Regions from separate parts of the Staphylococcus sp. CoH_129_LAB_1 genome, predicted to be linked through region 2. Evidence: riboswitches for the same ligand, from Rfam matches in the RefSeq annotation. Region 2 holds a riboswitch; each other region holds the start of a gene.

Region 1 (5,865 bases), on a different contig from region 2:
AAATCAATTATTATTTACTAAACACTCTAAAAGAGGTATCGAGTTCCCTGGAGGTAAAGTTGAAAATAATGAGACAAGTCAACAAGCGATAGCTAGAGAGCTTTATGAAGAAACAGGTGGAAAGATAGAATCCTTACATTATATAGCGCAATATCAAGTTCATACTTTTGACAAGTCACTTTTTAAAAAAGATGTGTATGTGATTAAAGTGAAATCAATCGAACGAAAATTTGATTATTTAGAAACAGAGGGACCATTACTGTTTAAACAAGTAGAGGATATTCCTGAAGTACTTAAGAGTTATTTAATTAAAGATGCAGCCATTTTAAAATGTTTAGAAAGGGTGAAAGGTCTTGGATATTACAAATATTAGAACAATGCCTGTTGAATCCATCACTCATCGATTTGAGGAAATTACCTATACTGTAGACGAAATAAATGTAAAAGCATTACAGATGGTTCCTATACACCATAATGTTAAACGAATTGTGGTTTATTTACGTGGTGGAAAAGGGCAAGTTGGGAGAGTAAGAGCTTCCAGACTAATGCAATTTTCTGATCCGCATACGTTAGTTGTAGGGCCCTATTATAGAGGGAGTAATGGCAGTGAAGGAAAAGATGAATTTTGTAATGCTGATTTACATGATGTAACAGTACTTATTCGATTATTAAAAGACAAATTTCCACAAGCTTTTATTCATATGATTGGATTTTCAAGAGGTGGAATTCAAGGATTATTATCATTTCAAGATGATCCAGTTGATAGTTATATCATTTGGGGTGGTGTTTCGGATGTTCATTTAATGTATGAAGAACGTGTTGACTTAAGAGGTATGTTAAGACGTATGGTAGGTCATCCGAAAAAGGATAAAGAGGCATATGAAAAAAGAAATGCGATACGTACTTTGAATCCAAACAGTCCACCTATTTTAATTGTACATGGAGGTAAAGATCGACAAGTAGGGATACATCAAGCGTATTTTCTTCAAGAACATTTAGAACTTAAAGGGGTCAAGCATGATACATTTTATCAACTTGAAGAAGGACATGTACCAAGACCGCAAGCATTGAAAGAAGTTTTAGATTATATATTTCAATGGATGAATCATATAGAAAAAGACTTACAAAGATGACCATAAAGGTTATTCATGTAAGTCTTTTAATTTATATTATATTAATGATTAAATCCGCCTTCTTTGGCAATATCTTTTACTTCATTTCCAAATTTTTTGAAGTTTTCTTCAAAACGTTGTTTTAAGTCATTAGCTTGATGGCGATAAGCGTCAGGATCGTTCCAAGCATGGATTGGATTTAAAATCGTTTTAGGTACATCTTCCATTTCAATTGGTATACTTAAACCGAATATTTCATCTGTGGTAAATGTAGCTTGTTTTAGCTTACCAGAAATAGCTTGATCTACCATATAACGTGTATAATGTAAGCTGATACGACGTCCTATACCATATTTACCACCAGTCCATCCTGTGTTTACTAGATATACATCAACATCATGTTCATCAATTAGCTTACCAAGTAAATTTGCATATTTAGTAGGATGTAAAGGTAAGAATGGAGCGCCAAAGCACGTAGAAAATGATGGCTCAGGTTCTGTCACGCCACGTTCAGTGCCAGCTAATTTTGATGTAAAACCACTTAAGAAATGATACATTGCCTGTGATTTAGATAATTTAGCAATAGGTGGAAGCACGCCAAATGCATCTGCAGTTAAGAAAATAATTGTATTAGGATGTGCAGCTTTAGAAGGTAATACGATATTATCAATATGATGGATTGGATAAGCAGCACGTGTGTTTTCGGTATTTGTATTATCATCAAAATCAACATGACCACGTTCATCAACGATAGTATTTTCAAGAATAGTACCATATTTTATGGCATTATAAATTTGAGGTTCTTTTTCTTTAGATAAGTGAATTGCTTTTGCATAGCAACCACCTTCAATGTTGAAAATACCATTTTTGTTCCAACCATGTTCATCATCGCCGATTAATTTGCGATTTGAAGCTGCTGATAACGTTGTTTTTCCTGTCCCAGATAGTCCAAAGAACAGAGCAACATCACCTTTTTCTCCGACATTTGCAGAGCAATGCATACTCATAATATCTTGCATAGGTAATAAATAATTCATCACTGAAAAGATACCTTTTTTCATTTCTCCAGCGTATTCAGTACCACCAATTAAAATTACTTTATGTTTAAATGAAACAATAATAAACGTTTCGGAATTAGTACCGTCAACATCTGGATTGGCTTTAAAATGTGGGGCAGAAACGATAGTGAAATTTGGTTTAATATGACTTGCTTCCTCAACTGATTCAGGTCGGATAAACATATTTTGCGCAAATAAATTATGCCATGCAAGCTCATTGATGACTTTTAATTTTAGTTGTGAGTCTTTGTCACTTCCAGCATAGCCGTTAAAGACATATAGTTCATCTTTTTGATCTAAATAATCTAATACTTTATTGTATAAATTTAAAAATACTTCTTCATCAATAGGTTGATTAATGTCTCCCCAATCGATATTGTCTCGATATGAAGGTTCATTCACGATAAATTTATCTTTTGGTGAACGACCTGTATACTTACCTGTACTCATATTAATTGCGCCAAGTTCAGTGAGTTCACCTTCATTATTATTTAAAATTTTATAATAAAGCTGAGTAGTAGAAAGTTGAAATAAAGTCGTTTCTTTTTCTAATAAGTGTTTGATTTTAGGTGTTTCACTGTATGTATCTATTGACATACAACATCCCTCCAAATATGTTTTTATACTTATATGTAAGCCCTTACAATAAAATAGTATAACATATTGATTTAATTATTCCATTATAAATAAAAGGGCATTTAAAAAATCAAAATTGACAATTTTAAAGTAATTATGTAGTATAGATTTTAACGGATTCTCTTATCCTGAGCGGTGGAGGGACATGGACCCAATGAAGCCCAGCAACCTCTTTTTTTAAAGAAAGGTGCCAAACCGTTTGCAGACACAATATTTGTCTGAACGATAAGAGCGAATGGACGTTTAAGAGCCTTCTCTCTATCTAGATAGTTGAGAAGGCTCTTTTATTTTAAGCTCATTGTCAAAAGAGAATTTTCGTAAATATAGTTAAAAAGGAGCAAATCATGACTTATAATAAACGTTTATTTACATCAGAATCAGTGACAGAAGGGCATCCAGATAAAATTGCTGATCAAGTGTCTGATGCAATTTTAGATGAAATTTTAAAAGACGATCCTAATGCACGTGTTGCTTGTGAAACAACTGTAACAACAGGTATGGCTTTGATTTCTGGTGAAATTTCAACGTCTACATATGTAGATATTCCTAAAGTAGTCCGCGAAACAATTAAAAATATCGGATATACAAGGGCTAAATATGGTTACGATTATCAAACTATGGCTGTTTTAACAGCGATTGATGAGCAATCACCTGACATTGCACAAGGTGTAGATAAAGCACTTGAGTATCGCAATGATATATCTGAAAAAGAAATTGAAGCAACAGGTGCCGGAGACCAAGGTTTAATGTTTGGTTATGCAACAAATGAAACTGAAACATATATGCCACTTCCAATCTTTTTATCACATCAACTAGCGAAACGCTTATCCGATGTTCGTAAAGATGGTACCTTAAATTATTTACGTCCAGATGGTAAAGTTCAAGTAACAGTAGAATACGATGAAAATGATAAACCTAAACGTATTGATACGATTGTACTGTCTTCTCAACATGCTGAAGATATTGAGTTAGGTCAAATTCAAAAAGATATTAAGGATCATGTCATTTATCCGACTGTGCCTAATAGTTTGATTGATGATGAAACAAAATTCTTTATTAATCCAACTGGTCGATTTGTTATTGGAGGTCCTCAAGGAGACGCTGGTTTAACTGGAAGAAAAATTATCGTAGATACATATGGCGGTTATGCTCGTCATGGAGGTGGTTGTTTCAGTGGTAAAGATCCTACAAAAGTAGACCGTTCTGCCGCATATGCAGCAAGATATGTTGCAAAAAATATTGTAGCAGCTGGATTAGCTGAACAATGTGAAGTGCAATTAGCTTATGCAATTGGTGTAGCAGAACCTGTATCTATTGCTATTGATACATTTAAAACAGGGAAAGTTTCTGAAGCACAATTAGTTGAAGCGGTAAGAAATCACTTTGACTTAAGACCAGCAGGTATTATTAAAATGCTTGATTTAAAACATCCTATTTATAAACAAACAGCTGCATATGGACACTTTGGTCGTACTGATGTATTGTTACCATGGGAGAAATTAGATAAAGTGAATGTCCTAAAGGATGCTGTTCAAGAATAATGTAGGATATACAGTAGTTAATTAGGTTAAATCTCGAAATTATCATCTATTTCTATTATAATAGATAGATATTGACAGTTTAAAAGGAGCGTTATCGAATGAATTCATTTGGACCGGTTGAGATTGGCTTAATCATAGCGATAATTATAGCAATTATATGTTTCGTTTTATTTTTAGTTGCCTTGAAAAGTAAAAATAATATGAAGCATAAAGCGAGTGAAGAATATAATCTCAAGGAACAACAACTTAAGTCTTCACATGAGGAAGCACTTGAAAAAGAACGTATCGAAAATAAAAAACAAGTGACAAAACAAAAAGAAGAATTTGAAGCTACAGTTAATGGAAAAGAACGTGAAATTGATGCTTTAAAATTATTTTCTAAAAATAAAAGTGAATACGTGACTGATATGAGACTTATTGGTATTAGAGACCGTCTAGTTAAAGAAAAACGTATTAGACGTGAAGATATGCATATAATGGCTAATATTTTCTTGCCAAGTAATGAGTTTAATACTATTCAACGTATTAGTCATCTTGTGCTTACAAGAACTGGTTTATATATCATTGATTCTCAATTATTAAAAGGCCATGTTTATAATGGAATTAGTGGTGCGCAATTTCAAGAGTTACCAATGATGAAACAAGTATTTGATACACTTGATTTAAATATAAAAGCGCCTCAAACGTTAGTTCTTGATCAACATGAAGATAATCATTCAAAACTATCATTTATTAATTATTTTGATCAACTTTCTACGATTGAGAAGTTGGCTACAGATTTACAAACAGAATTAGGACTTAAATATACACCAACATCAATTTTATATTTTAATCCTAAACATGATAAAGAAGTAACGATTTCAAACTATGCGCAAAGTTCAAGCGTTAAGGTTTTAGTTGGTCCTGAACAACTTGATGAATTCTTTAATAAATTTGTATTCCATGGACGTATTCAATATAATGTCGATGAATTACAAAATATAATGGATAAAATTGAATCATTTAATTAAGAGAAGTTGAGGCTGGGATATAATTCCTAGCAAAATAGCCAGTAAATGAGTGTATTATAAATTCATTTACTGGCTTCTTTACAATACTACGTATTGTTGACACGCTTTCTTAGGGGACAGCTTCAGCCTGTCGTCTTCAGCTTGTCCTGTTCTCTCAAGAGTCTCGCCAAAATACTTTTTATTTATATGTAATTTTACATTGAATTACTTAAAAAAATAAGGCTCTTTCGTATAAATTAATAAATACCAATAAACTAAATTAACAAGGTTCCTTATATATAAAGAATATAACATGACTTAACTTACTCTACTAATGGCACTCAATATAAGAAAACGAGCAACCCAACGAGTTGAAAATAATAAAAAATTTATGAAAAAGACAAGTTCTATATTATTTCAATAGAACTTGTCTTTTTTCACTTATCTAGAAACATTATGTCCCAGACTCGTTTTTTTATATTATGATTGATGTTCATAAATATACTTTTAGGGTATATACAGAATAGTT
Region 2 (5,865 bases):
TAACACATCTAGTGTTGCATCAAGTGCATCAACAATAAGATTCTTCACAGCTGCTTCTGTATAAAAAGCAATATGTGGCGTTAAAATGATATCTTCTCTTTCAATAAGTTGCTTTAAGAGTGCATCATCTATATCTTTTTCACGATAATCACCAGGGAAAAGCCCTCGTTCATATTCGTATGTATCTAATGCAGCCCCTTTAATTCGACCACTATCTATATTAGAAAGTAATGCGCTGGTATCTACAATTGAGCCTCTAGCTGCATTCACAAATACCGCACCTTGTTTAAAGTTTGAAAAAATAGATTCATCGAATAAATGGTGATTATATTTTGTTGCTGGAATGTGCACAGTAACAATATCTGCTTCTTTAATTGCTTCTTCTAACGTATCTTTATAATCAATAAATTCAGCTATGGATGCACTTGGAAATGGGTCATAAGCGACTACCTTACTGTTATAACCTTTTGCAAAAATACTTGCTACAATCGAACCTATACGTCCAGTACCAATAACTGCAACAGTTAAATCACGAATAGATTGAGATAAAATAGAAGGTTCCCAACGAAAATCAAAGTCACGTACTTTATTTTGAATACGTTTTTGATACCTTACAATATTAATAGCTTGTGTAACAGCAAATTCAGCAATTGAACTTGGAGAATACGATGGTACATTTGAGATAATCATATCGTATTTTGTAGCTAATTCTAAATCATACGTATCAAATCCTGCACTACGTTGTGCGATTTGTTTAATACCATATTGTTTTAATTTCGCAAAAATCTCTTCTGAAATTGGATGCTGTTGTGATAACGATAGACCGTCAAATCCTTTTACAGTTTCAATTGTTTCCTCCGTTAACATTTCTTTGGTTAAATCAACATCAACATTGTTGTATTCAGCCCATTCTTCAATATACGGAATGTCTTCTTCTCTTACACTCATTATTTTTATTTTAGTCATACATTTTCACCTAATTTCATTATTTTAACTATTCTTGATACATATCTGCTAAATCTACTAATCTATTTGCCGCCTCTTCTAATGCATCATCATCTAATGCAAGTGATATTCGAACATAATACTTTCCATTTTCACCAAATGGGATGCCTGGCGCAACTAAAATTGATTTTTCTTTTAATAAATATTGTTCAAATGTTTCACTATCATAACCTGGAGGAGTACGTAGCCATGAATAGATTCCCCCCTTAGAGTGAACGAATGGCAGGTGTGCTTCACTTAATTTTGCTTCAAATTTATCTCGGCGTCTTTTAAATGTATCATTCTGCTCTTCTAAAAATTCATCATAATGATTGAGTGCATAAGCTGCTGCGTCTTGTAAGGCACCAAACATTCCAGCATTCGTATGTGTTTGATATTTTTTTAATGCTTGAATCATATCTTTATTTCCCACTGCAAACCCCACTCTGAAACCTGACATATTATATCCTTTTGAAAGTGAGAAAATTTCAATAGCAACATCTTTACCATGTTCTGAAGCAAGAATACTAGGATTTTTAGCATCAAACCCAAATGCACTATATGCAAAGTCATGTACAATCTTTGTCTTTGTACCTTTGAATCGTTCAATTGCTTCGTCAAATACTTCTTTTGTAGCCGTTGATCCCGTTGGATTATTAGGATACGTTAAATAAACAAGTGCTGTGTTGTTTAATACTTCCTTATCTACATTATCCCAATTTGGCAAATAATCTGGTGGGGCTAGATTTAATGGAACCGGATTGGCATCTGCGAGCATGACCCCTGCTAAATAATCTGTATATCCAGGATCAGGAAGTAACACATTTTCTTCAGGATTAACAACACATGTAGGTAAAGCTACCAATCCATTTTTTGTACCATATAAAATACATACTTCATCCTCTTTATCTAATGTCACGTTATACTGACGTTGATAAAAATTAACAATGGCTTCTTTAAATGATTCTTTCCCATGAAAAGCACCGTATTTTTGATTTTCAGGAATACGAATAGCTTCAGAAAAATGATCGATGATACCTTTAGGCGTTTCCCCATCTGGAATCCCTACTGCCATATTAATAAGCGGTAATGGGCCATGTTCTACTTTACGTCCCATCGTTTTTCCAAAATAACTATCAGGAATGGCTGCTAATCTTTTTGAAATAACCATATTATTCCTCCTTAAATAAAAAAGCTATATACCACTTTTTTGTGGCATATAGCTTCATGAGATATATGTCACTTATCTATGAGGTCATTTTACAGTCCTCTTGGAATTAGCACAGTACTTTATATTTATAAGGCCTGTTGCTGAAGTTTCATTGGGCCAAATCCCTTCACTTCTCTTGATAAGTTCTTGCATATTAATTAAGTTTTATTTTAACATTAGACTAATAATTGTCAATTTTCAGACTTATATTTTCTACTTCATATTTTTAATATCTTCTAACATAGCCTCTGCTGTTATTTTAGCACTTGTTAATACAATGGGTACACCGGCGCCTGGATGTGTACTTGCGCCTGCAAAATATAAATCTTTATAATCACGAGACACATTAGGCGGACGATAATAATTACTTTGTGTTAAAGTAAGCATTAATCCAAAAGCCGTACCGAATTTAGCATTATAACGTGCTTCAAAATCTAAGGGTGTAAAAATAGTTTCAGATACGATATCTTCACGCACTCCTTTAAGCGCTTCAATTGTTTCTATTTTTTTGTAAATTTCATTTTTAGTCTTTTCAATTATGGCTGGATTATTCCAATCAATTTGACCTGTTTTAAGCTCAGGTACTGGCATTAAAATGTACATACCTGTTTTTCCTTCAGGAGCCAATTCCTCATCTTCAACAGAGGGGAAATAAAGATATATAGAAGGATCTTTCGGCAATCTTCCTTCAAAAATATCGTCAATGTTTCCTCTAAAATCTTCAGCAAAAATCACATTATGCAAATGAACTTTATCTTTCAAATCTCTGTTTATTCCTGCATAAATTAAAAATGCAGAACATGAATAATCCATTTTATCTATCTTTATATGTATTAAGCAAGAAATTAAAAATATTATATTAAAAAAATAAAAAAAGGAGAACGACATTGTCGTCCTCCTTTTTTGATAACTCGATGTACTATCCAGTTATCTATTTAAATCTTACCACCAACCGTTAGCATTACGGAAAGCAATTGCTGCATCCCATGAACCGTAACGTGATTTAGCATAGTTAGCCATACCTTGAGTTTGTGTAGCTACTGAACCAGTACCCCAAGCTTCTTTAGTTTGACCTAAACCTCTGTAACCAATTGGGTTAACAGCATTTGGATTACCACCTGATTCAGGCATTACGATAGCGTTCCAAGCAGCTTCAGTACCACCATTAGCTAAGAATTGAGCTTTAACTGAACCACCAGTTGAAGCAGTTGAGTATGAAGTTGTTTTTGGTGCTGAATATGAAGTAGTACGAGCACTGTAGTTATTATAGCTAGAAGTTTCTTGTACTGGAGCTGAAACAGCTTTTACATTTGAAGTGCTAGCTTGATTATTTGAGCTTACTGATTGAGTTGAAGCTTGGTTGTATGAATCAGTGTAGTCAGTAGTTGATTGAACTGTATCAACACCACCAGTGTAAGTGTAGTTCCAAGACCAAGTGTTACCATTTGAAGTGAAGTTATATTTGAAACCATCTTGTACGAATGAAATGTTGTATGCACCAGCTTGTACTGGGTGAGCATTTAATTCAGATGGGTTATTTTGAGCTAAGTCAGCTAAATGAGAGTAGTTTGTTGATTGTTCAGATGCATGTGCACTGTGATCATTTGTTAAAGCATATCCTGTTAAACCTAAAGTGACTGCTAATGACGAAGCGATTACTGTCTTTTTCATAATAAATAATTCCTCCAAAATTAAAATATATATTTTCGTTATGTTTTGTTCTTTGTTTAAATTGTATTTCTGTTTTCATTTGTTGTTTAACTTTTGACAATAGCTACTATACCATAAAATTCGCAGAATAGTATTACACTTATTTTACAAAAAATTACAATCAAACTGTTATTTTGTAATATTGAAATATATAAAGTATTTCTTGTAATATATAAATCTATCAATATAGGCTTTATTTTTATTATAAATTAACGTTTTACAATACTCTTTTACAAAATTTACAATCGTTTTACACAATCGGTAATATTACAAATTAATATTTTGTTACATTCCTGTAATAATTTTAAAAAGTAATGAACTACTAGAATTTTTATTTTTTTGATAAAAAAACAAGAAACTATTCTATAAAATAGCTCCTTGTTATGAAAATTTTAATAATCTTTTACTCCCCAAAGTGCCTTTTCACAATTACGAATGATATATTTTAATATCTCAATACGAGAAGTTTTTTTATGATCGGCAGGAACAACAAGCCATGGCGCATAGGAGGTATTTGTTTTTTCAACCATATCATGGCTTGCTTCAACGTATAAATCCCATTTCTCTCTATTTCGCCAATCTTCATCTGTGATTTTCCATTGTTTATCAACATTTTCTTGTCGATCTTTAAAACGTTTTAACTGTTCTTCTTTATCTAATGTAAGGAAGAATTTTAAAATAATCGCTCCTTCATCTGTCCACATTTTCTCAAATGCATTTATTTCATCGTACGCACGTTGCCACTCATCTATTGATGCAAATCCTTCTACACGTTCCACTAATACTCGTCCATACCAACTTCTATCGAATAATTCAATGTGTCCTGTTCTTGGCATATCTTTCGCAAATCTCCATAAATAATGATGTTTTATTTCAACATCTGTAGGAGCACTAATTCCATTCACTCGATAACCAGTTGGATCTAATTTTTCTCTAATGCGTTTAATATTTCCACCTTTACCGGCTGCGTCCATACCTTCAAATACTAAAATGAGCGGAATCTTTCTATCATATAATGCAAATTGAATTTCTCTCATACGATTTTGCAATTCCACAATAAGCTGCTTATATTCCTCTTTGTTTACTTTATCCACTTTTTTATCAAAGAGATGCGTTTTGAAATTAGAATGAAATTTACCGTCTCGTTGCTCTTCTTTTTGTTCATATTTTTCAATTGCTTTTTCAAGACGTTTAATAATATGTTCATACATTTTCTCAATTGCCTTTTCTCTTTCGGTATAATCAATGATTTCCCATGCTTTATCATTTTTTATAAATTGACGCATATCTTTAAGATAAACATCTGTTGAAAGTACATTACTATATTCTTGCACTTTCCAACGCATCAATGGATTTTCTTTTGTTTGTTGAATATGTTCTTGACGTTTTTCTTCATTAATCTCTATGAAAAACTTAATGATTTCATACTGATCTTGTTTAAGCATATCTTCAAAAGAAGAAATTTGTTGTTTGAGTACATCATAGTCTTTATATTTATCGTGTTTAATTTTATTTTCTCTATAATCTAGATAATGAGAATACCAGCTTCTAAAGTAAATATTTATATTTCCTTTTTTAGGTAAGGTATTCCAATATGTTTGTAAAAATTGATATCTTAAATCATCTTGCTTAGGTGACTGTGTCGCAATAAATTGTGTGTACTTTGCATCTAAATTTAATAATAATTCATTAGATAAACGTGTTTTTCCAGACGCTGGTACGCCTTCGAATAATATCATGACTGGGATGCCTAATTCATGTGTACGTCGAGTTAATTCTGCAGTTTTTAATGCTAAAGTTTCAATTTTTTTCGTCATTAACGCTTCATCCTTTAACTTCATGTTCTCTATTACATTGTAACATGATTTATTTCTTAAAAAAGAAAGTGATAGATGAATTCATCTACCACTTTCTCAATTTTATCCCATAAATTTATATATATCATTTGTAAATAATTTTAA
Region 3 (5,865 bases), on a different contig from region 2:
ATTGTCTTTTTTCACTTATCCAAAAACTTCTTTAAATTAAAAACAACTTATTTGTCACCTTTGAGTTTGTCGATAACATCATTTGCTTTATCTTTAACATTATCAACAACTTCTTTAGCTTTACCTGACGCTTTGTCGCCTTTACCTTCTTTTTCTAAATCTTTATTATCAGTTGCATTACCAACTGTTTCTTTAATATTACCTTTTGCTTGTTCAAATTTATCTTCTGCCATTTTAAATTCCTCCTTGCTAGACTACGAAGTCTTAGTTAACCTTAAAATACCCAACGTATATTATAAATAAACATCATTTTTATGATTTTTTATTTTTTCTTCCTATTTAAAATAATTGCTATAATTACTGATTAACTGGAGATGATTGTTATGACATTTGTTAATTTTACTGCTATGACTGAAAAAGGATTAAATAAAAAGGTCAATGCCTTTCTAGAAGAACATCCTTATATAGAGATTATTAAATTTGAATATTCGATGGGGCAAGGTGGTATTGGCGTTGGAATACTATATCAAGATGATTCAAATTTATAATATAAATGAGTCTATTATTTAAATGTATATATTGATATAACATGCAAAAAAAACGGTTCACAAATTTTTTGTGAACCGTTTTTCAACTACATATTAATCATTATTTCGCAGGCACAACTGCACCTTTATATTTGTCATTGATGAAATCACGAATATCTTTAGATTGTAATACTTCAATTAAAGCTTTGATTTTTTCATCATCTTTATGTCCTTTTTGTACTGCAATTAAGTTTGCATAAGGGTTGTTATTAGGTTTTTCAACTACAATTGAATCTTTTTGTGGATTTAAACCTTGATCAATAGCATAGTTAGAGTTAATAATAGCAGCATCTACATCTTGGTTTTGATAGATTTTTGGAAGATATTCTGCTGATTGTTTATTATTAAATTTAATGTCTTTTTTGTTTTCAGTAATATCTTCGAATTTAGCGTCTTCAATTTTCACGCCTTTTTTAATTTTAATTAAACCTTCATCAACGAAGAATTTTAAGAAACGACCTTGTTCTGCAGGGTTATTTGAAACATATACTGTTGCACCTTTTGGAAGATCTTTTAAGCTTTTATACTTTTTAGAATACACAGCCATTGGTTCTAAGTGAACTTTACCAGCATCTTCAATTTTGTAGCCTTTTTCTTTACTTTCAGTTTTTAAATAAGGTACGTGTTGGAAGAAGTTAGCATCAAGTTCACCTTTATCTAACAATTTGTTAGGTGTCGTGTAATCATTGATTGTTTTAATTTCTAAATCATAACCTTTTTCCTTAAGAAGTGGTTTTGCTTTTTCTAAGATTTCAGCATGTGGTGCTGGTGAAGCACCTACAACGATTTTTTTATCTTTTTCGTCTCCGCCTTTACCACAAGCAGCTAATACAACTGTAAGTGTAAGTACTAATACTAAACTTAAAAGTTTTTTCATTTAATCTGTCCCCATTTCTATTATCGTTTATCAATTTTATTTGTAAGCCAATCCCCAATGAATTGGATTATAAATACAATAATTAAAATAAATACTGTTGAAACTAAAATGACATCATTTTGGTTACGAGTAAAACCAGTTAAGTACGCTAAGTTACCTAACCCACCTGCTCCAATTACACCGGCAATAGCAGTTGAACCAACTAAAGCGATAGCAGTTACTGTAATACCTGACACAAGTGCTGGCATTGCTTCTGGAAGCAATACTTTTCGAACGACTGTCCAAGTATTCGCACCCATAGACCATGCCGCTTCAATAACGCCTTTATCAATTTCTTTAAATGCGATTTCAACTAATCTTGCGTAGAACGGTGCAGCTCCAATGACTAATGCTGGCAGTGCTCCTGTTGGTCCACTAATTGTACCTAATAATACGCTTGTGAACGGAATTAATAACAAAATTAAAATAATAAATGGAATCGCACGGAACAAGTTCACTATAAATGAAACTACCGTATAGAAAATTTTAGCTCCAGGTGCATCACTTTTAGCTGATAAGAATAGTAACACGCCTAATATTAAACCAAAGATGAAAGCAAAAATGGTTGACACTATAGTCATATAAAGTGTTTCATAAATTGCTTGCCAAACTTCAGGCCATTGCACATTAGGCATGGTAATCATTTCATGGAAGATATCACCATATGATTTATCCATGTTTAATCACCTCCACATTCACGTGTTGATTATGTAATTCAGTTACGAATGAATTAAATCCATCGTCACTTATATGTGGAATGTGTACTATTAAAAATCCAACTGAACCTGTACGTGTATTTTTAATATTTGCTTCTAAAATATTTAATTCAATATTTTGCGTTCGTGTAATATCAGATACAATAGGTTGCGTTGTATTATTACCATTGAAATTCAATCTTATAATATAAGCATCTTTATTCAATGGTTCAAGATGTTTAATTGAATCTTCAAAGTCATCGTCTAAATCATCTTTGACGAAGCGTTTTGTCACCTCATGTTGAGGGTTTTCAAATACTTCATCGACTCTACCTTGTTCAATAACGCGACCATTTTCCATCACTGCAACTTCATCACATATGCGTCTAATCACTTGCATTTCATGTGTGATAATCACAATCGTTAGGCTTCTTTCTTCTTTTATTTTTAATAATAAATCTAAAATTTCATCCGTTGTTTGTGGATCTAGAGCACTTGTAGCTTCATCACATAATAAAACATTCGGATCATTCGCTAATGCACGAGCAATTCCAACTCTTTGTTTTTGTCCGCCTGATAACTCAGAAGGATAAGCTTTTTCACGGCCTTTCAATCCGACTAACTCTACAAGTTCTAAAGCTCTCTTTTTCGCTTCTGTACGAGATACTCCAGCTATTTCTAGTGGAAACATAATATTACTAATAACTGTACGCGACCATAACAAATTGAAATGTTGGAAAATCATACTTACTTTTTGTCGTTTTTTTCTCAAATCTGACTTAGAAAGTTTGTTAATATTGTCCCCATCTATAATGATATCTCCTGAAGTCGGTTCTTCTAGATTATTAAACATTCGAATTAACGTACTTTTACCAGCACCAGAGAATCCAATCACTCCAAAAATTGAGCCTGATTCTATATTCAAGTCAACGTGATCTACTGCTAGTACATCTTTGTTCTTTGTATGATAGCGTTTTACAACTTGATTTAACTCAATCACGTTAAGTGCCTCCCTTAAATTCCTTATGTAATTAAAAAATGCTTTCTCACCTAGAGAGATGAGAAAGCATTAAAATTATCTTTCTCTCATCTTTTAAAGTGTTTTACTTTATGTGAATTGGCACCATTTCTATTATAGACGGTTGCCGGGCTTCGTAGGGCACATCCCTCCACCTCTCTCGATAAGAGTTTTCGCACTATTTAATTAATTTATATCCTATCATTGTACTAATAATTCGTCAATCATTTTTTTAATTTTTCTAACAAATAAGGAACGGATTGAAATGCATAAATTCTATCTACTTCTTTATCCTTATTCATAATTAACAGTACAGGCACAGACATAATTTTATAGTCTTCACTAAAATGTTTATGGTAATTTAAATCAATTTTTTTAAGTGGTAATTGTTCGATGTCATTGGCAATATCTAACATGCGCTCTGAAATCTTACATGTCCCACACATAGGAGTATATCCAAATATTAAATGTCTATTTTTATCAAAGTTTTCTTTGATGTCTTCAATTTTAATAGAATTATTCATTCACAAGTACTAACCTTTCAGAACTTAAATTAGATATAAGTTTTTTCTCTTTTTTTACGTTAAATCCATATTTACTCAATACATGAGCAAGATAGTTTTTAGGACAACGCGCAACTTCACAATATGTTTTATCTACGTAGATATGTTCACTTTCACTTAAATGACGTTTAAACCATTTTCTAATTTTTTCGCCTTCATTATCTGAATCAGCAAGAATAAAGACCTGTTTTCCGTATAACGTTTCTATCATATCGTCTAATTTGTCGATACTCATTGTACCATGTGTACAAATAATATCTACAGGTTCAGCAATGACTTGTTGCACTTTCTTCTTATCAGATTTACCTTCAACAATGATAACTTTGTTTAAAATTGCCATGTTCATCCACCTTCTAAGTCGATATTAAACAATCATTTACTTTTTTCACAGTATTTATGAATATAAACACGATTTACAGATAATTAACATAATATAATAAAAAAACTCCTATGATTTAATATCAAGGAGTTTTAAAAAATTATTCGCCAATCATTTCAGAATATTGTTCAGCTGATAGTAATTCATCTAATTGACTTTCGTCACTTAATTCAACTTTTACCATCCATGCTTTTTCATAAGGTGATTCGTTAACAAATTCAGGACTATCTTCTAGTTCATCATTTGTTTCAACAATTTTACCAGATACAGGTGCATACAATTCAGATACTGTTTTTACTGATTCAACACTACCAAATGTATCCCCTTCATTAATTTCATCATCAACATCTGGTAATTCGACAAATACGATGTCTCCTAATTCACCTTGTGCGTATTCGGTAATACCAATTGTTGCAGTATTTCCTTCAACTTTAATCCATTCATGTTCCTTAGAATATTTTAATTCGCTCGGTACTGCCACGAAAATCCCCTCCTAAAAATAATTACAATTTAATGATGCCATACCGCAAGTTTTCGTTCAACTATTAATATTAAAAGTTGCGATTATACTTACTATAACCATACATCTTTATATTGATCTTCTTTAAACCCTAATGTGACTTTGTCACCTAAAACCGCTAGTGGACGTTTTACCAACATCCCATCTGATGCTAGAAGTTCCAGTTTTTCATCATCAGATAATTCTTTTAATTTATCTTTTAAACCAAGTTCTCTATATTTTACACCATGTGTATTAAAAAATTTATTTATTTCCACTCTTGATTTGGCTACTAACTCTTTGAATTCTTGTTTTGTAGGTGTATGTGTAACAATATCTATAGGTTCATAATTCACCCCATGCTCATCTAAAAATTTAGCAGCTTTTTTACAAGTTGTGCATTTTGGATATTGATAAAATTTAAGCATTCAGTATTAACCTCCTATTTAAACTTATTCTAAATATATCAAATTATTTTAATAAACGCTCTACTTTTTAAGCTTTATTTTTTTCTAAAAATGAATATTTAGTTATAATATATAAAAACAAGCTAAAAGGAGTGTAAAGTATGAAAAATATTACTACTACTGAAGAATTTAATTCAGTTATCCAAAGTGAACAACCTGTTATTGTAAAATTTGAAGCTGGTTGGTGTCCTGATTGTAAAGCAATGGATATGTGGATTGATCCAATCATTGAAAAATATAATGACTATAAATGGTATTCAGTCAATCGTGATGAGTTAGAAGATGTAGCATCAGACAATGAAGTCATGGGTATCCCAAGTTTACTTGTATTCGAAAATGGTCAAAAACGTGCTCATCTACATTCTGCTAATGCCAAATCACCTGAACAAGTTGAATCATTCTTAGCAGAAACATTTAATAAATAATTAAAAAGAGGCTGGGACATAATCCCTAACAAAATAGCCAGTAAATGAGTGTATTATAAATTCATTTACTGGCTTCTTTATTTACAATACTACGTATTGTTGGCTCGCTTTCTTAGAGGACAGCTTCAGCCTGTAGTCTTCAGCTTGTCCTGTTCCCTCAAGATTCTCGCCAAAATACTTTAAAAAATAAGACACTTTCGTATAATTTAATAAATATCACTAAACTAAATTAACGAGGTGCCTTATGTATAAAGATTAAAACATGACTCAACTTACTCTACCAATGGAAACGTCAATTCTTATCCCCACAAATGAT
Region 4 (5,865 bases), on a different contig from region 2:
GTTTTAAATTACCTGGTGTTGCTTCAACAGCATATTTATTTTTTAATAAAAAGTTATTTGCGTAACCCACTGGCACGTCTTTAACTTCACCTTTTTTACCTTTACCTTTAACATCTTGTGTAAATATTACTTTCATGCATCTTCACTCCTACTCATTTGTTCTGTAATTGCTTGTTGTAATTGTTCGATTGCTTCTTCTATAGTAACGCCTTTAATTTGCGTTGCAGCATTTGTTAAGTGACCTCCACCACCTAAGGCTTCCATTGTTAATTGAACATTAATTGCACCTAGTGAACGTGCAGAAATGCCAATAAGGTTATCTTCACGTTTAGCTACAACGTAAGAAGCTTCAATACCTTCTAAACTTAACAATTCATCCGCAGCTTGTGCAACTGTTACAGGATGATATATTTTGTCATTAGAACCGTGAGCAATTGCAACACCGTTTTCTTGAACTTCCACCGTACGTATCAGTTCAGAACGATTAATATACGTATCAACATCATCTTTTAGGAATTGTTGCGTTAAAATCGTATCTGCGCCATGCGCACGTAAATAACTTGCGGCATCAAATGTTCTTGAACCAGTTCGTAATGTGAAATTACGTGTATCGACAATGATACCTGCATACATAATTGTAGATTCTAAACGTGATAATCGTTGTTCTGTTGGCTGATATTCTAATAACTCTGTGACAAGCTCTGCAGTTGAACTTGCATAAGGCTCCATATAAACGAGTAATGGATTTGAAATAAAGCTTTCTCCACGTCTATGATGATCAATGACAACTTTACGATTAGCTTTATTTAGAATATTTTCGTCTAATACCATTTCAGGTTTATGTGTATCTACAACAACAACCGTTGTTTTTGACGTCATCATATCCCAAGCTTCATCAGATGTCACAAATCGTTCTTTCAATTCAGGCTTTTTATCAATTTCTTCCATCACACGACTTAATGTTGGATCGATATCCTCTTCATTAAGTACCACATATGCTTCTAAGTTATTCATTGACGCAAATCGAGATACTCCAATAGCTGCTCCAACCGCATCTAAGTCGGGACGTTTATGTCCCATAATAATTACTTTGTCGCCTTCAGTTAAGATATCTTTCAATGCGTGAGAGATAACACGTGCTCTAACACGTGTACGTTTTTCCATCGGGTCAGTCTTACCTCCGTAGAAACGGACATTACCATTCATGTTTTTAATTGCGACTTGGTCTCCCCCACGACCTAAGGCTAAATCAAGTCCTGATTGAGATAATTCTCCAAGTTCAATTAAATCTTCGGTACCTTCACCAACGCCAATACTTAATGTCAATTGTGCACGGTAGCCTACACTTTTTTCACGTAACTGACTTAGAATTTCAAAATTAGAGTCTTCTATTTCTGCTAAGATTTTTTGATTTAAATAAGCTACGAATTGATCTGAACTATAACGTTTAAAATAAATATTATATTCAGTTGCCCATCGACTAATAATACGCGTCACCATTGAGTTGATTTCAGAACGTTGTGTGTCATTCATATTTTGCGTAATTTCATCGTAGTTATCTAAAAATAACGTTGCAATGATAGGCTTTGATTCTTCATATAATTCATTTGTATGTACTTTTTCTGTAATATCAAAGAAATATAAACAACGCTCTTCTTCAGAATAACGTACATTATAATGATACTGACCATGTTCAATTTCTATCTCTTGCACTCTTTCAAGTTGCTTAAGAATATTTGGAAAAACTTCATTGACTGATTCTGAGATGACATTGGTTTCTAGATGTTCAGACATATATTGGTTGATCCATTCGATGTGGTCTTCAGCATCAATTACGACTAAGCCAATTGGCAGACGTTTAATTGCTTTATTATTTCCTGCTGAAATATAACCACTCAGATTATCCACATAATTATCCATTTTTAATAATGCTTGTCTAATCAATACCGCACTAATCACAATCATAATGATTAAAGCAATGGCTGCAAATATTGAAATTAAGGGTTTAAATATAAAACCTAAAATAACAAGTGCAATCGCCGTAAGCACCATCAAAAAATAAGGAATAAGTAAGGCCTTTTTAGTGGATTGACGGTTCATTCTTCCACCTCTATTCACTTTTTAAAGTCATTTTTTAATCATTCGTTTTAAGTTAATTCCTAAATCAAGCACGCCAAGTAATGATACGATATGCGTAAATGGTGAAATAATTGTCCCCACGACCATTAATAATATAGATACCGCATCAGGTAATCGCTTAGCTTTTCCAAAGAAATGAATCAAACTCAATCCTTGGATATACATCAATAATGATAACACAACTTCGAAATTTAATACGATACTTTGGAATATACTTGGTTCTGTCGCAAACATCACACATACTAGCACAATCATGTAAATCCATAATAATGTACGACTCATTTGCCAAGCAAATAAAGGTTTAAAAATAGGTGTTGCTACTTTGAATTTACGTAAAATTGGAAATGTGATAATTACATTAATTAAAACTAAGAAAAAGACAATAATAATGATGTAACTTGGAAGTTGAACAGCCATTTGACGAAATCCTTCTTCTAGGATGGTCTTGTAGTCTGATTCAACGCCTGAACTTACAATCGCATTGTGCATTGCATCTTTTATTGGTTTAATCAATACTTCGGTATTTGGAATCTTTTTGAACGCTTGTAATAACATAAATGCAATTAACGTAAACATGCTTAAATACGTCGTTGCGATATATAAGATGCGCTCTTTAGATGTACGTTCTTTTAATAATTGGCCAATTATAAAACTTAGTAATAAAACTAAAATCATGGCACTTAATACAAAGGTATTCCCTAATAAGGTCGTGATGACTACAGTGAGTAAAGCCCCAATTCCAAATGTAGCTATTGATTTATGCCACATGATAATACCTGGAATGGTAGCGAATAAACATAGAATCAGACCAATCATCGGCAATACATACGTAACTAAAGCAACTGCTACAAGCACGATGGTTCCTATAATCATTGCTTTAGGATGTACTTTTGAAAACACATTCGCCACTCCTATACTTTTTTTGACTATAAGCTCTATTTTAACCTCTATATTCAATTAAAACAAATGTGTTATCTATTCTCTCACCTATTATTTTCGTTTGAATTTCGAAACTTTTAAAAAGTGATACAAGTTAGGCGCCCAGTCATTAAAATTAAGTAAAAAACCATCATGGCCTACATTGTCCGGAACAAAAAAGTGACGATTATATTTAAAACGTTCTCCTACTGCTCTTACTTGATCATCTGGATATAACAAATCATCTGTAAAGCCCATGGTTAATACTTTTGTATTTAAAGATTGAAACACCTCATCAACATCATCACGCTGACGATCAAGATTATGACTATCTAAGACATTCAACATTGTTAAATAACACGATAAATTATAGGATTCTTTAAACTTATTACCTTGATAACGTTGATAATTAATTACTTCATCTGGCGTAAAGCGCGCGTCATAACTTTTTGAAGAACGATATGTTAAAAATCCAAGTTGTCTTGCAATACTAAGTCCCTCTTTGCCTCCAATATGAATCGCTTCACGTGCAATTTCATTGAAAGCACGACTGTATGAAGAAGTTTTATCTGTAGCTGCTAAGATGACTGCCTTATCTACTTCAAATTGATGATTATATAATAATTCCATCACTTGCATGCCACCTAAACTGCCACCAATTAAAATATCGATTTTAGTAAATCCAAGTGCTTTTATTCCCAATTCAATTGCTTTAACAATATCTCTTAATGTTATTTTTTTAGGAAAATGAGAATCATTTAATGGTGAGCTTGAACCAAAAGGACTTCCAATAACATTAAAAGTAAGAAACTGGTAATCATATATTGGCATATAACCACCATCAATAATCTCACGCCACCATCCAGGATGTTCGTCTGTACCGTAAGTTAAATGATTACCTGTCAGAGCATGACAAACCACAACAAGCGGTTGTCCCGAATAACCTACATGCTCATAACGTAATTTCAGATTCTCAATCGTTTCACCTGATTCTGTTTTAAAAGCACCTAAATTTAATGTATCTACTGTATAATTTGTCATGCTATACCTCCTTAGAATAAAAAAAATCGCTTCCACTCTTAATTTTAAAAGTATGAAGCGACAATGCTTTAGTACTTATCATTCGAGTAACTCGTTGGTTGTAGCACCGTACAAATTATTTGCCGGTTGCTGAAGCTTCACAGGGCCAATTCCCTCTACTTCTCAAAATAAGAGTATCTATGTATGTATTTGAAATGTTTAATTTAAATATATTTTATCCAATTCTATAGATAACTTCAATGTGTACCCTATAAACGTTTTAAAAGAACCATCGTATACCTGCAATTAATACAACACCTACGATAATAGTAATGGTTAAACTACGTGTCACAAGTGCAATAATGACGGTAGGAATTGTTGCTACAATAAACGGAATATTCAATTCAAAGCCTTGTACACCTTCATGTTGAACAATAAAACTATCAATGACTAGTGCAGTAAATAATGAAATTGGAATAAACGACAGCCATTTAATGACTGCTTCCGAAAGCTGAATATGTGAAATCATTAAAAATGGTACGACACGTACAATCAATGTCACTAGTCCACATAAAACAATGAGTAAAAACATATGTCCAGTTATCGTCATCGATCCATCACCACCCCGAGTGTGGCAGCACTAATTGACGTGACAAGAATAGCCACATAAGATGGCATCCAACAACTTAAAATAAACATCATTATAATAACAAAAGCGATTAATGTAAGGTAAATTTTAATTTTAGAACGTGTAATAGTTTCAAATTGAGCCATAGCCAGGAAAATAAACATGGCTGTAATCGCAAAGTCTAATCCTAGCATGTCTGGATGAGAAATATATTTACCGAAAACAGCTCCCGCCACACAAGATATTGTCCAAAATAAATATGCAGTAATATTTAAGCCATGTAGCCAACGGTCATTAATAGTTTCACCTTTTAAATGTGGTGTGATTGCTACGCCAAATGTTTCGTCAGTAAGAATAGAAGATAATCCCAAGCGATTCCATATTCCATATTCTTTATAATTAGGGGCAAGCGTCATAGATAATAAAAAGAAGCGGGAATTCACAATTAATGTTGTTAACACAATTGCTGATATAGGTGTGCCAGCAATGACTAAAGCACAAATAATAAATTGTGCTGCACCTGCATAAACGAGTAAACATAACAGAAGGATTTCTAGAACACTAAAATGTTGAGAAGCTGCCACAATGCCAAATGATAATCCTATCCCAATGTATCCTAATAATGTTGGAATACATTCTTTGACCCCTTGTTGAAATGTCACATGTGACGTCATTTTAGCTCCCCCCTATATATATGTGTGTTTAAATTGAATATACATTTTAATTAAACTCAGTCTAAGATAATCTAAGATAACCTTCAATATTTTTAGACAACCGTTTGAGTGAGGTAAGAGAGAAGGTAGTTTTAAAACCTTGATATAAAAAGCATTTTAAAGATATCAGAAATTTTAGAAATTTTTAAAGTTACCTCTCTCAGAGTAGTCTTATTTTAGTAGGAAAATTAAATAAAAAGTAGGATAACACATAAAAAACACCTGAGACAATTTATTATGTCTCAGGTTCTTATTAGTTAAATTATATCTAATTATTAATTGACTGGGCGAATTTCTGTTTTACCACCCATAAATGGTACAAGTGCTTCTGGAATTGTGATTGAACCATCTTCGTTTTGATAGTTTTCTACGATAGCTGCAAATGTACGACCTACTGCAAGTCCACTACCATTTAATGTGTGTACTAACTCTGGTTTAGAAGAAGCA

Evidence for each region. A riboswitch is a leader RNA that binds a small molecule or an ion and turns the genes downstream of it on or off. The one in region 2 is predicted to bind S-adenosylmethionine.
Region 1: it holds a riboswitch for S-adenosylmethionine, as region 2 does, so the genes downstream of both, metK (methionine adenosyltransferase) here and AC2FB1_RS09520 (aminotransferase class I/II-fold pyridoxal phosphate-dependent enzyme) in region 2, are expected to answer to the same signal.
Region 3: it holds a riboswitch for S-adenosylmethionine, as region 2 does, so the genes downstream of both, AC2FB1_RS07705 (methionine ABC transporter ATP-binding protein) here and AC2FB1_RS09520 (aminotransferase class I/II-fold pyridoxal phosphate-dependent enzyme) in region 2, are expected to answer to the same signal.
Region 4: it holds a riboswitch for S-adenosylmethionine, as region 2 does, so the genes downstream of both, metX (homoserine O-acetyltransferase MetX) here and AC2FB1_RS09520 (aminotransferase class I/II-fold pyridoxal phosphate-dependent enzyme) in region 2, are expected to answer to the same signal.

Annotation. Positions count from the first base shown of each region.
Region 1 covers NZ_JBXWKZ010000043.1:6,130-11,994, reverse strand. Annotated here, with positions in the region: gene ytkD (RNA deprotection pyrophosphohydrolase) at 1-373, shown strand, start outside; gene AC2FB1_RS10485 (alpha/beta hydrolase family protein) at 354-1,133, shown strand; gene pckA (phosphoenolpyruvate carboxykinase (ATP)) at 1,175-2,767, opposite strand; SAM riboswitch class I at 2,927-3,038, shown strand; gene metK (methionine adenosyltransferase) at 3,151-4,347, shown strand; gene AC2FB1_RS10470 (NERD domain-containing protein) at 4,446-5,357, shown strand.
Region 2 covers NZ_JBXWKZ010000034.1:3,132-8,996, forward strand. Annotated here, with positions in the region: gene AC2FB1_RS09515 (D-lactate dehydrogenase) at 1-966, opposite strand, end outside; gene AC2FB1_RS09520 (aminotransferase class I/II-fold pyridoxal phosphate-dependent enzyme) at 995-2,155, opposite strand; SAM riboswitch class I at 2,225-2,340, opposite strand; partial or broken gene AC2FB1_RS09525 (phytoene desaturase family protein) at 2,408-3,019, opposite strand; gene AC2FB1_RS09530 (aggregation-promoting factor C-terminal-like domain-containing protein) at 3,137-3,865, opposite strand; gene AC2FB1_RS09535 (phosphate--AMP phosphotransferase) at 4,297-5,721, opposite strand; gene AC2FB1_RS09540 (PTS sugar transporter subunit IIC) at 5,824-5,865, opposite strand, start outside.
Region 3 covers NZ_JBXWKZ010000023.1:2,422-8,286, reverse strand. Annotated here, with positions in the region: partial or broken gene AC2FB1_RS07730 (IS5/IS1182 family transposase) at 1-51, shown strand, start outside; gene AC2FB1_RS07725 (CsbD family protein) at 48-233, opposite strand; gene AC2FB1_RS07720 (hypothetical protein) at 384-548, shown strand; gene AC2FB1_RS07715 (MetQ/NlpA family ABC transporter substrate-binding protein) at 649-1,464, opposite strand; gene AC2FB1_RS07710 (methionine ABC transporter permease) at 1,485-2,180, opposite strand; gene AC2FB1_RS07705 (methionine ABC transporter ATP-binding protein) at 2,173-3,198, opposite strand; SAM riboswitch class I at 3,282-3,386, opposite strand; gene AC2FB1_RS07700 (thioredoxin family protein) at 3,441-3,740, opposite strand; gene AC2FB1_RS07695 (toprim domain-containing protein) at 3,733-4,119, opposite strand; gene gcvH (glycine cleavage system protein GcvH) at 4,259-4,639, opposite strand; gene AC2FB1_RS07685 (arsenate reductase family protein) at 4,732-5,085, opposite strand; gene AC2FB1_RS07680 (thioredoxin family protein) at 5,226-5,549, shown strand.
Region 4 covers NZ_JBXWKZ010000025.1:25,919-31,783, forward strand. Annotated here, with positions in the region: gene rplI (50S ribosomal protein L9) at 1-136, opposite strand, end outside; gene AC2FB1_RS08205 (DHH family phosphoesterase) at 133-2,100, opposite strand; gene AC2FB1_RS08210 (YybS family protein) at 2,128-3,039, opposite strand; gene metX (homoserine O-acetyltransferase MetX) at 3,130-4,098, opposite strand; SAM riboswitch class I at 4,171-4,272, opposite strand; gene AC2FB1_RS08220 (AzlD domain-containing protein) at 4,358-4,687, opposite strand; gene AC2FB1_RS08225 (AzlC family ABC transporter permease) at 4,684-5,379, opposite strand; gene serS (serine--tRNA ligase) at 5,694-5,865, opposite strand, start outside.